DNA from 3 places in the Brenneria nigrifluens DSM 30175 genome. Region 2 is predicted to be linked to each of the others. Evidence: predicted binding sites of a transcription regulator. Region 2 holds the regulator's gene; each other region holds the start of a gene.

The links. Region 2 encodes sigma-54, which starts transcription at its own class of promoters, with help from an activator protein. Its sites were predicted from a motif close to GTTGGCACANNTTTCGCTNT; they were not measured.
Region 1: glnA (glutamate--ammonia ligase) is a predicted target of sigma-54. The motif match lies at 2,533-2,552, and genes of this name have one in related genera.
Region 3: EH206_RS02420 (gamma carbonic anhydrase family protein) is a predicted target of sigma-54. The motif match lies at 2,654-2,673, and genes of this name have one in related genera.

The regions. Positions count from the first base shown of each region.
Region 1 is NZ_CP034036.1:4,742,566-4,746,570, forward strand. Features, by position in the region: gene yihX (glucose-1-phosphatase) at 1-290, opposite strand, end outside; gene typA (ribosome-dependent GTPase TypA) at 438-2,261, opposite strand; gene glnA (glutamate--ammonia ligase) at 2,630-4,005, shown strand, end outside.
Region 2 is NZ_CP034036.1:4,445,823-4,449,827, forward strand. Features, by position in the region: gene lptC (LPS export ABC transporter periplasmic protein LptC) at 1-265, shown strand, start outside; gene lptA (lipopolysaccharide ABC transporter substrate-binding protein LptA) at 246-818, shown strand; gene lptB (LPS export ABC transporter ATP-binding protein) at 822-1,547, shown strand; gene rpoN (RNA polymerase factor sigma-54) at 1,600-3,033, shown strand; gene hpf (ribosome hibernation promoting factor) at 3,056-3,343, shown strand; gene ptsN (PTS IIA-like nitrogen regulatory protein PtsN) at 3,441-3,914, shown strand.
Region 3 is NZ_CP034036.1:506,049-510,053, forward strand. Features, by position in the region: gene EH206_RS02400 (DNA topoisomerase family protein) at 1-184, shown strand, start outside; gene tsaC (L-threonylcarbamoyladenylate synthase type 1 TsaC) at 177-746, shown strand; gene aroE (shikimate dehydrogenase) at 767-1,594, shown strand; gene EH206_RS02415 (DUF1488 family protein) at 1,591-1,848, shown strand; gene EH206_RS02420 (gamma carbonic anhydrase family protein) at 1,824-2,381, opposite strand; rRNA gene EH206_RS02425 (16S ribosomal RNA) at 2,866-4,005, shown strand, end outside.

The sequences.
Region 1 (4,005 bases), 300 kb from region 2:
CGCAGCCGCCGCATGATATCGATGACTTCAGGACGCAAGGAGACGAAAATGGCCTGCCATCCCGCGGAAAACTGTTCAAAACTCAGAGAGATGCCCATTTCATGGCATAACCGTTCGGCAAAGGCTTCATCGGTGATTTCGCCACGCTCATGCTGTTCAAAGGTTTCGCCCATCACAAAACGCTCTTTCAGCGTTGCCAGCGGCGCGCTGCTCAGCTTGCTCCAGACGCCCAGCACCCGGTTGAAATCGATATCAATAACGACATTACCCAAATCGAAGATATAAAGCATGGCACCTTCCTTCTGATGTAACCGCAGGGTTTTCACTGTAGCGGGAAATGGTAAAACTGAACAGCGCGGGAGATCAAAGCGTGGAATATCAGAAAAAACGCAGGGCGCCCGAAGGCGCCCTGTTATAGGATAAAACTCACTGAAAAATCAGCTGTCTTTACTACCGCGGTTGGCGCGCTTACGATCGTTTTCCGTCAGATGGCGTTTGCGCAAACGAACGGACAACGGCGTTACTTCAACCAGTTCGTCGTCATCGATAAACTCCAGCGCCTGTTCCAGAGACATCTTGATTGCCGGAACCAGCGTGGTTGCTTCATCCGTACCAGAGGCTCGCATGTTGGTCAGTTTCTTACCGGTCAGACAGTTCACCGTCAGGTCGTTAGAACGCGAGTGAATACCGATGATCTGGCCTTCATACACTTCCGCGCCGTGACCCAGGAACAGTTTGCCGCGGTCCTGCAGGCCGAACAGCGCAAACGCCACCGCTTTACCCTGACCGTTGGAAATCAGCACGCCGTTCTGACGCTGGCCGATATCACCCGGACGCACGTCATCGTAGTGGCTGAAAGTGGAGTACAGCAGACCGGTGCCGGAGGTCATGGTCATAAACTCGGTACGGAAACCGATCAGACCACGGGCAGGGATCAGATAATCCAGACGGATACGGCCTTTGCCATCCGGGATCATGTCCTTAACATCACCTTTGCGCTCGCCCATGGCTTGCATAACGGCGCCCTGATGCTGCTCTTCGATATCCAGCGTCACGTTTTCAAACGGTTCCTGGTTGCGGCCGTCGATAACGCGGTTGATAACCTTCGGACGCGATACCGCGAGCTCAAACCCTTCACGGCGCATGTTTTCAATCAGCACCGACAGGTGCAGCTCGCCACGGCCGGACACGCGGAACGCATCCGCATCTTCGGTCTCTTCCACGCGCAGCGCCACGTTGTGAACCAGCTCTTTATTCAGACGCTCAAGGATCTGACGAGAGGTCACATACTTCCCTTCTTTACCGCAGAACGGCGAGGTATTGACGCAGAAGAACATGGTTACCGTCGGTTCGTCCACGCTCAGCGCCGGCAGCGCTTCAACCGCGGCGGGATCGCAGATGGTGTCGGAAATATTCAGTTCGCCCAGGCCGGTGATGGCAATGATATCGCCCGCTTCCGCCAGGGTGGCTTCGATACGTTCCAGCCCCATATGGCCCAGGACCTTACCGACTTTACCGTTGCGGGTTTTCCCTTCGCTGTCGATAACCGTAACCTGCTGGTTAGGTTTAACCACGCCGCGTTTGATGCGGCCGATGCCGATAACGCCGACATAGTTGTTGTAGTCCAGCTGGGAGATTTGCATCTGCAACGGACCGTCACGATCGACTTTCGGTGATTCAACGTGTTCGACGATGGCTTCAAACAGCGGCGTCATGTCGTCGGCCATGTCGTTATGATCCAGACCGGCGATACCGTTTAACGCGGAAGCATAAACGATAGGGAAATCGAGTTGCTCGTCGGTTGCATCCAGGTTTACGAACAGGTCGAACACCTGATCGACCACCCAGTCGGGACGCGCGCCAGGGCGGTCAACCTTGTTGATAACCACAATCGGCTTCAGACCGTTAGCGAATGCTTTTTTGGTCACGAAACGAGTCTGCGGCATCGGGCCATCCATCGCATCAACAACCAACAGCACCGAGTCAACCATCGACATTACACGCTCAACCTCGCCGCCGAAGTCGGCGTGTCCCGGGGTATCCACGATGTTGATGCGGTAGTCTTTCCAATTAATGGCGGTATTTTTGGCGAGGATGGTAATTCCACGCTCTTTCTCCAAATCGTTGGAGTCCATTACACGTTCGGTTGCTTCAGTGCGTTCTCCGAAAGTTCCGGATTGTTGCAACAACTTATCGACCAGGGTGGTTTTCCCATGGTCAACGTGCGCAATAATGGCGATGTTACGCAAATTTTCGATCACAGCTTTGCCTCAGGCATTTAGAAATAGCGCGCTATTGTACACGTATTAATCGAGGGACTAAACAAGATCACAAGCATCTATGATAAACAACCTGATGCTGCTTACTTTGTGATCCCTTTCACGGTGCAAAAACGCTACAAGCGCCCACCAATGCACCATACTAGTGCATATAATTACCAATAAAGCACCAATTTGGTGCTATCAGCTATAATGGTGCAGCGCGTCTTGACGGGAAACCCCCAAAGGGCAACACATTGCACTAATTTAAAAAGTTGGCACACTTTTAGCTTTAGTCTACTCACAGCAATAACATCAATCCACAACGATATTCGTTCCACGACGATAAATGACAACCGGGAGAAGCAAGTATGTCCGCAGAACACGTTTTGACGCTGCTGAAAGAACATGAAGTGAAGTTCGTTGATTTACGCTTCACTGATACCAAAGGCAAAGAACAGCACGTCACCATTCCGGCTCATCAAGTTGACGCCGACTTCTTTGAAGAAGGTAAAATGTTTGACGGTTCCTCAATTGGCGGCTGGAAAGGCATTAACGAATCCGACATGGTATTGATGCCGGACTCCAGCACCGCGGTCCTGGATCCTTTCTACGAAGAAAGCACGCTGATCATCCGCTGCGACATTCTGGAACCGGGCACCATGCAGGGTTACGACCGCGATCCGCGTTCCATCTCCAAACGCGCTGAAGATTTCCTGCGTTCTTCCGGTATCGCCGATACCGTACTGTTTGGGCCGGAACCTGAATTCTTCCTGTTTGACGACGTTCGCTTCGGCAGCAGCATCTCCGGCTCTCATGTCACCATTGATGACATCGAAGGCGCCTGGAACTCCAACAAAGAATACGAAGGCGGCAACAAAGGCCACCGTCCGGCGGTCAAAGGCGGTTACTTCCCGGTTCCTCCGGTCGATTCATCGCAGGACATCCGTTCCACCATGTGTCTGACCATGGAAGAAATGGGCCTGGTTGTTGAAGCGCATCACCACGAAGTAGCCACCGCCGGTCAGAACGAAGTGGCAACCCGCTTCAACTCCATGACCAAAAAAGCCGACGAAATCCAGATTTACAAATACGTCGTTCATAACGTCGCGCATGCTTTCGGCAAAACCGCAACGTTCATGCCGAAACCCATGTTCGGCGACAACGGTTCCGGCATGCACTGTCATATGTCGCTGTCCAAGGACGGCGCAAACCTGTTCTCCGGCGACAAATACGGCGGTCTGTCTGAAACCGCGCTGTTCTACATCGGCGGCATCATCAAACACGCTAAAGCCATCAATGCGCTGGCCAACCCGACCACCAACTCTTACAAACGTCTGGTCCCAGGCTACGAAGCGCCGGTTATGCTGGCCTACTCGGCACGTAACCGCTCCGCCTCAATCCGTATTCCGGTCGTTGCCAGCCCGAAAGCGCGCCGTATTGAAGTGCGCTTCCCGGATCCGGCCGCCAACCCGTACCTGGCGTTCTCCGCGCTGCTGATGGCCGGTCTGGACGGCATCATCAACAAGATCCATCCTGGCGATGCGATGGATAAGAATCTGTACGATCTGCCGCCGGAAGAAGCGAGTGAAATCCCAACCGTTGCCGGTTCTCTGGAAGAAGCGCTGAACGCGCTGGATGCCGATCGCGAGTTCCTGACCCGCGGCGGCGTATTCACCGACGACACCATTGATGCCTATATCGAACTGCGTAAAGCGGAAAATGACCGCGTGCGTATGACGCCGCA
Region 2 (4,005 bases):
CGCCAAGCTGACCAAAGATAAAATGCTCTATCTGTACGGTCACGTCGAGGTCAACAGTCTGACCAATGACTCACAGCTGGAGCGGATAAAAACGGACAATGCCCAGGTTAATCTGGTGACGCAGGACGTCTCCTCCGACGATGAAGTCACGCTGTACGGCGCCAGTTTCACCTCTAACGGGATGAAAATGCGTGGTAATCTGCGTGAAAAGAGAGCCGAGTTGATCGAAAAGGTAAAAACTTCTTATGAAATTCAACACAAATAACCCGATGCGTCATGCCCTGTTCGCCAGCTCGCTGTTCGCCTTCAGCATTCCGGCTTTCGCCGTAACCGGGGACAGCGAGCAGCCCATTCATATCGATTCCGCCCAGCAGTCTCTTGATATGCAAGGCAACACCGTGACCTTCACCGGCAACGTGGTGGTCAGGCAGGGCACCATCGAGGTGAAGGCCGATAAGGTGGTGGTGATACGTCCGCAGGGCGAGCAAGGCAGAGAGGTGGTCGAAGGCTACGGCAACCCGGTCACGTTTTACCAAATGCAGGACAACGGCAAGCCGGTGAAAGGCCACGCCCAGAAAATCCGCTACGAGCTGGACAGGGATTTTCTGACGCTGACCGGCAATGCCTATCTGGAGCAGTTGGACAGCAACGTTAAAGGCGACCGAATCACCTATCTGGTGAAGCAGCAGCAGATGGAGGCGTTCAGCGATAAAGGCAAACGCGTGACGACGGTATTGGTCCCCTCGCAGCTTCAGCAGAAAGATAACAAGGGGCAATCCTCCCCTGCTCAGCAACCGCAACCACGAGTCACTGAATAATTTATGGCAACATTAATCGCAGAAAATCTGGCCAAGGCGTATAAAGGCCGTAAGGTCGTGAAAAATGTCAGCCTGACCGTCAATTCCGGCGAGATTGTCGGCCTGTTGGGCCCCAACGGCGCCGGGAAAACCACCACGTTCTATATGGTGGTGGGGATTGTGCAACGCGATGAAGGGAGGATCGTGATTGATGACGAAGATATCAGCCTGCTGCCCCTGCACGATCGCGCGCTGAGGGGAATCGGCTACTTACCCCAGGAAGCGTCCATCTTCCGCCGGTTGAGCGTGTATGACAATCTGATGGCGATACTGCAGATCCGCAAGGATCTGACCTCGGAGCAGCAGGAAGACCGCGCCAACGAGCTGATGGAAGAATTCCATATTATTCATTTGCGCGATAGTCTGGGACAATCCCTGTCCGGCGGGGAAAGGCGTCGGGTGGAAATTGCCCGCGCGCTGGCGGCGAATCCCAAATTCATCCTGCTGGATGAGCCTTTTGCCGGCGTCGATCCCATTTCGGTGATTGATATCAAAAAAATAATCGAGCATCTGCGCGACAGCGGACTGGGCGTGTTGATTACCGATCATAACGTCCGCGAAACGCTGGACGTCTGTGAACGCGCCTATATCGTCAGTCAGGGACATTTAATCGCTCACGGTTCCCCCACAGAGATACTGGCCGACGAACAGGTCAAGCGCGTCTATCTGGGCGAAGGCTTCCGACTCTGATAGGGTAGGATTTTTCATTGAACGATATGGTAAGTAAGGACGTCGGCGCTACATGAAGCAAGGTTTGCAACTCAGGCTTAGCCAGCAACTGGCCATGACTCCACAGCTACAGCAGGCCATACGCCTGCTGCAACTGTCCACGCTTGAACTGCAACAAGAGATTCAACTGGCGCTGGAAAGCAATCCGTTGCTTGAGCAAACGGACACCCACGAAGAAATAGAGTCATTCGAGACCGTCGACAGCGATTCGCTGGATACCGGTGAAGCGCTTGAGCACAAGGATATGCCGGAGGAGTTGCCGCTCGACGCCACCTGGGACGAAATTTATTCCGCCGGCACGCCTTCCGGCACCGGCACCGACTATCGGGACGAGGAACTGCCGATCTACCAGGGTGAAACCACCCAGACCCTGCAGGATTACCTGATGTGGCAGGTGGAGCTGACGCCGTTTTCGGATACCGACGCGGCCATCGCCACCTCCATCGTCGACGCCGTGGACAACACCGGCTATCTCACCGTGCCGCTGGAAGACATTCTCGACAGCATCGGCGATGAAAGCGTCACGCTGGACGAAGTGGAGGCGGTGCTCAAGCGGGTACAACGCTTTGATCCCATTGGCGTCGCCGCGCGCGATCTGCGCGATTGTCTGCTGGTTCAGCTTTCGCAGTTTGCCGACGATACCCCCCGGCTTGGCGAGGCACGGCTGATTGTCAGCGACCATCTCGACCTGCTGGCGAATCATGATTTCCGCAGCCTTATCCGCGCCACCCGACTGAAAGAAGAGATACTGAAGGAAGCGTTGGCGCTGATTCAGTCTCTCGACCCCCGTCCGGGGCAGTCAATCAACACCGGGGAGTCGGAATATGTGATCCCCGACGTGTTGGTGCGCAAAATTCAGGGACACTGGGTGGTCGAATTGAATAGCGACAGCGTTCCCCGGTTGCAGATTAATCAGCAGTATGCCGCGTTGGGCAACAGCACGCGCAGCGACAGCGACGGTCAGTTTATCCGCAGCCATTTGCAGGAAGCCCGTTGGCTGATAAAAAGCCTGGAAAGCCGTAATGATACCCTGCTCAAAGTCACCCGCTGCATTGTCGAACAGCAGCAAGACTTTTTCGAGCGGGGGGAAGAATTTATGAAGCCGATGGTGCTGGCCGATATCGCCCAGGTTGTGGATATGCACGAATCCACCATTTCCCGCGTCACCACGCAGAAGTTTCTGCACAGTCCGCGCGGCATTTTTGAACTAAAATATTTCTTCTCCAGCCATGTGAATACCGACAGCGGGGGCGAAGCCTCGTCGACCGCCATCCGGGCGCTGGTGAAAAAGTTAATCGCTGCGGAAAACCCCGCCAAACCTTTAAGCGACAGTAAGCTCACCACGCTGCTCTCCGATCAGGGCATCATCGTGGCGCGGCGTACGGTGGCGAAATACCGAGAGTCTTTATCTATCCCACCATCAAATCAGCGTAAACAGCTGGTTTGATCTCAACTAGAAGGAAGACGCTATGCAGCTAAACATTACCGGACACCACATCGAAATTACGCCGCCGCTGCGCGATTTCGTGAATACCAAGTTCGCCAAATTAGAGCAATACTTCGACCGTATTAATCTGGTTAACGTGGTACTTAAAGTGGAGAAAGTACAACAAATCGCCGATGCCACGCTGCACGTTAACGGCGGAGAGCTGCATGCCACATCAGAAGCGGAAGATATGTACGCCGCCATTGATTTGCTGATCGATAAACTGGCCCGACAGCTAAACAAGCACAAGGATAAGCTTAAACAGCACTGATTTTTCTCCCTGCCCGAACGGGCGGGGAACAGACCCGGCCCATAAAATACCCGGGCCGGGCTCACCGGAAGTGGAAGCGTCGTCAAGTGAAGATAAAATGAACAACGATCCCGTTTTGCAGCTCAGCACCGTGCTACGTCCCGAGTGCACCCGAAGTTCCGTCCACTGCCAAAGTAAAAAACGGGCATTGGAAATTATCAGCGAACTGGCGGCCCGGCAGCTTAATCTGTCTTCGCAGATTATCTTTGACGCCCTCCTCGCGCGGGAACGCATGGGCAGTACCGGCATCGGCAACGGCATCGCCATTCCGCATGGCAAGCTCGAGGACGACAACGCCCTGGGCGCGGTCGGGGTATTTATCCAGTTGGAACAGCCTATCGCGTTCGACGCCGTTGACAACCAAGCCGTTGATTTGCTTTTTGCCTTGCTGGTTCCGGCAGAACAATGTAAAACCCATTTACATACGCTATCGCTGATCGCCAGGCGACTGGCCGATAAAACCGTTTGCCGGCGTCTGCGCGCCGCGCAAAGCGATGAAGCGCTGTATCAGATTATGACGGAAGCCGGTTAAATCAGGTGGTGATGATGAGCAATGGCGGCACGATCGGGAATCACCGTTTTCCTACCATTCATTGTGCAAACAATCATGATCAAAACAATGG
Region 3 (4,005 bases), 950 kb from region 2:
TCATGCCTGCGATCGTTACCCTGAGTGCCAGTTTACCCTTAATAACAAACCGGTAGCCGGAGAGTGTCCCCACTGCGGCTATCCTTTACTTATCGAAAAGAAAACGGCGAAGGGCATCAGGCTGCTTTGCGCCAGCAAATTATGTGGAAAATCGGCGACGGCCGAAGTTGATAACAATGAATAATGCCTCTGATGATTTACTGGTTCCTGTATTGCAGGCGCTGCGCAACGAAGAAGTCATCGCCTATCCCACCGAAGCGGTATTTGGCCTGGGATGCGATCCGGATAGTGAAACGGCGGTAAACCGTTTATTGGCGCTAAAACGGCGTTCGTGGCGCAAGGGGCTGATTCTGATTGCCGCCGATTATCAGCAACTGGCGCCGTATGTGGATGATAGCGCGCTGTCCGACGCGCAAAAAAACGCCATGTTTTCCAGTTGGCCCGGGCCCGTTACCTGGGTTATTCCGGCCAGACCCACCACGCCAACGTGGCTTACCGGGCAATTTAGCTCGCTGGCGGTGCGGGTCAGCGCACATCCATTGGTGAAAAAATTGTGTGTCGGTTATGGCAAGCCGCTGGTTTCAACCAGCGCCAATTTGAGCGGCCTGCCGCCTTGTCGTTCGGAGCAGGAAATCCATCAGCAGTTTGGCGTTGATTTCCCTGTCCTGCACGGACAGGTAGGTGGAAGGGTAAACCCTTCCGAGATTAGAGATGTTTTAACCGGTAAACTGTTGCGCCAGGGGTAACCTGGAGATTGGAGAGTTGGGTGTCTGAGATAATGTCTTTTGCTGTTTTTGGTAATCCAATTGCGCACAGTAAGTCACCGCGTATACATGAGTTGTTTGCTTCTCAAGCGGGCATTGCGCTGACCTATCAGCGCGTACTGGCGCCCGTGGATAATTTTGAAGCGGAGTTGCATCGTTATTTCAGCGAGGGAGCCAGCGGGGCGAATATCACGGCGCCGTTTAAAGAGCGGGCTTTTGCCGTGGCGGATGAACGCAGCGAACGAGCGTCGCTTGCCGGCGCGGTTAATACCTTAAAGAAACTGAGCGACGGACGTCTATTTGGCGATAATACCGACGGCATCGGTTTATTAAGCGATCTGCAGCGGCTGGGTCTGGTAAAGCCAGGGGACCGTGTTTTACTGCTTGGTGCGGGCGGCGCGGCGCGCGGGGTTATCCAGCCATTGCTGACTTATGGCTGCTCCGTCGTTCTGGCTAACAGGACGTTTTCCAGAGCTGATGGATTAGTACAACTCTTTCGCTCCGTCGGCGATATCCGTGCGATGAGGTTTGATCAATTATCAGGGCAGGTTTTTGATCTGGTGATCAATGCCACCTCATCCGGGATATATGACAGCGTTCCCACGATACCCGCCGAACTGATCGCTGCCGATACGCGCTGTTATGACATGTTTTATTTGTCTGAGACGACGCCGTTTTTAGCATGGTGCGTACAGCATGGCGCGGTTAAATACGCCGACGGTCTGGGCATGCTTGTCGGTCAGGCGGCGCACGCCTTTAAACTCTGGCATGGCATAATGCCGGACGTTAATCCGGTGATTGATACGCTTAAGCGGGAGCTGGCGCGGTGAACCAGGCGATCCAATTCCCGGATCGTGAAAGCTGGGACGATGAGCGTCAAACGATCCGTTTTCCTGTGCTGATTAACGGCTTCCAGCAGGATTGCCTTATCAGCGCGCAGCAGATGCGGCAGCGCTACGGCGGCGCCACCCCTGAACAGTGGCTATCGCTGTTCAGGGAGAATCGCTGGGATCTGGAAGAGGTGATGGAAAAAATGGTGCTCAATGATGAATACGATAGTCAGGGCTGTTTTTCATTGTTCTGATCGAGGTATTCATTTTTCCAACGCACATAGTTATCGGCGGAATATATAAGGCCTTCGATCTCTTCCGGCGTCAGCGGGCGGATTTTTTTCGCCGGACTGCCGAGATACAGGTAGCCGCTCTCCAGACGTTTTCCCGGAGCAACAAGACTACCGGCGCCGATCATCACATCATCTTCAACAACGGCGCCATCAAGAAGGATGGACCCCATGCCGACCAGCACGCGATTGCCGATGGTGCATCCGTGTAACATGGCCTTATGTCCCACGGTGACGTCTTCCCCGATGATTAACGGATTGCCCGCCGGGTTTTTTTCTGAACTATGGGTGATATGCAGTACGGAACCGTCCTGAATATTACTTCTCGCACCAATATCTATATAGTTTACATCGCCACGGATCGCGACCAGAGGCCAGATGCCGACATCGTCGCCGAGGGTGACTTTACCTATGACCACGCTCGATGGGTCAATCATGACGTTTTCACCAATAACAGGAAACGACCCCTTATAGCCGCGAACGATTCCAGATCCCATTAAAACCCCCCTTATTAACAGACATCGTAATATGAAGCGGTAGACAAAATATCGACGGATAGATGGCGACCATAAGCTGAAAGTAACCTCGATCGGACAAGATCTCAACGAAAGGGTTGAAAAATACGCGAACGGAAAAAAAGATCGAGAAAGGGGTTGTGTAACGAGACTGGATCCCTATAATGCGCCTCCATCGACGCTGCGCTGCGAATGCAAACCGGGTCGATAAGCAAGAGAAAAAGGCTTAAAATAAGCGTTGACTCTGCAAGAGGAAAGCGTAATATACGCCACCTCGCGCTAGCGGCTCAGGCCACGGCGCACTGCTCTTTAACAATTTAATCAGACAATCTGTGTGGGCACTCACAAGACGATATCCGCAAACGATATACAAAGTCTTGAAGAGTGACTGACAGTAAATTCATTACGAATAAACAGTTATAAATTCTTTGAGCATGCTATTAACGTAGCGAATCAAACAAATCTTAAATTGAAGAGTTTGATCATGGCTCAGATTGAACGCTGGCGGCAGGCCTAACACATGCAAGTCGAGCGGTAGCACAGAGGAGCTTGCTCCTTGGGTGACGAGCGGCGGACGGGTGAGTAATGTCTGGGAAACTGCCTGATGGAGGGGGATAACTACTGGAAACGGTAGCTAATACCGCATAACCTCGCAAGAGCAAAGTGGGGGACCTTATGGCCTCACGCCATCGGATGTGCCCAGATGGGATTAGCTGGTAGGTGGGGTAAAGGCTCACCTAGGCGACGATCCCTAGCTGGTCTGAGAGGATGACCAGCCACACTGGAACTGAGACACGGTCCAGACTCCTACGGGAGGCAGCAGTGGGGAATATTGCACAATGGGGGAAACCCTGATGCAGCCATGCCGCGTGTGTGAAGAAGGCCTTCGGGTTGTAAAGCACTTTCAGCGGGGAGGAAGGCAACAAGCTTAATAATCTTGTTGATTGACGTTACCCGCAGAAGAAGCACCGGCTAACTCCGTGCCAGCAGCCGCGGTAATACGGAGGGTGCAAGCGTTAATCGGAATGACTGGGCGTAAAGCGCACGCAGGCGGTCTGTTAAGTTGGATGTGAAATCCCCGGGCTTAACCTGGGAACTGCATTCAAAACTGACAGGCTAGAGTCTCGTAGAGGGGGGTAGAATTCCAGGTGTAGCGGTGAAATGCGTAGAGATCTGGAGGAATACCGGTGGCGAAGGCGGCCCCCTGGACGAAGACTGACGCTCAGGTGCGAAAGCGTGGGGAGCAAACAGGATTAGATACCCTGGTAGTCCACGCCGTAAACGATGTCGACTTGGAGGCTGTGGTCTTGAACCGTGGCTTCCGGAGCTAACGCGTTAAGTCGACCGCCTGGGGAGTACGGCCGCAAGGTTAAAACTCAAATGAATTGACGGGGGCCCGCACAAGCGGTGGAGCATGTGGTTTAATTCGATGCAACGCGAAGAACCTTACCTACTCTTGACATCCTCAGAAGAGACTGGAGACAGTCTTGTGCCTTCGGGAACTGAGAGACAGGTGCTGCATGGCTGTCGTCAGCTCGTGTTGTGAAATGTTGGGTTAAGTCCCGCAACGAGCGCAACCCTTATCCTTTGTTGCCAGCGATTCGGT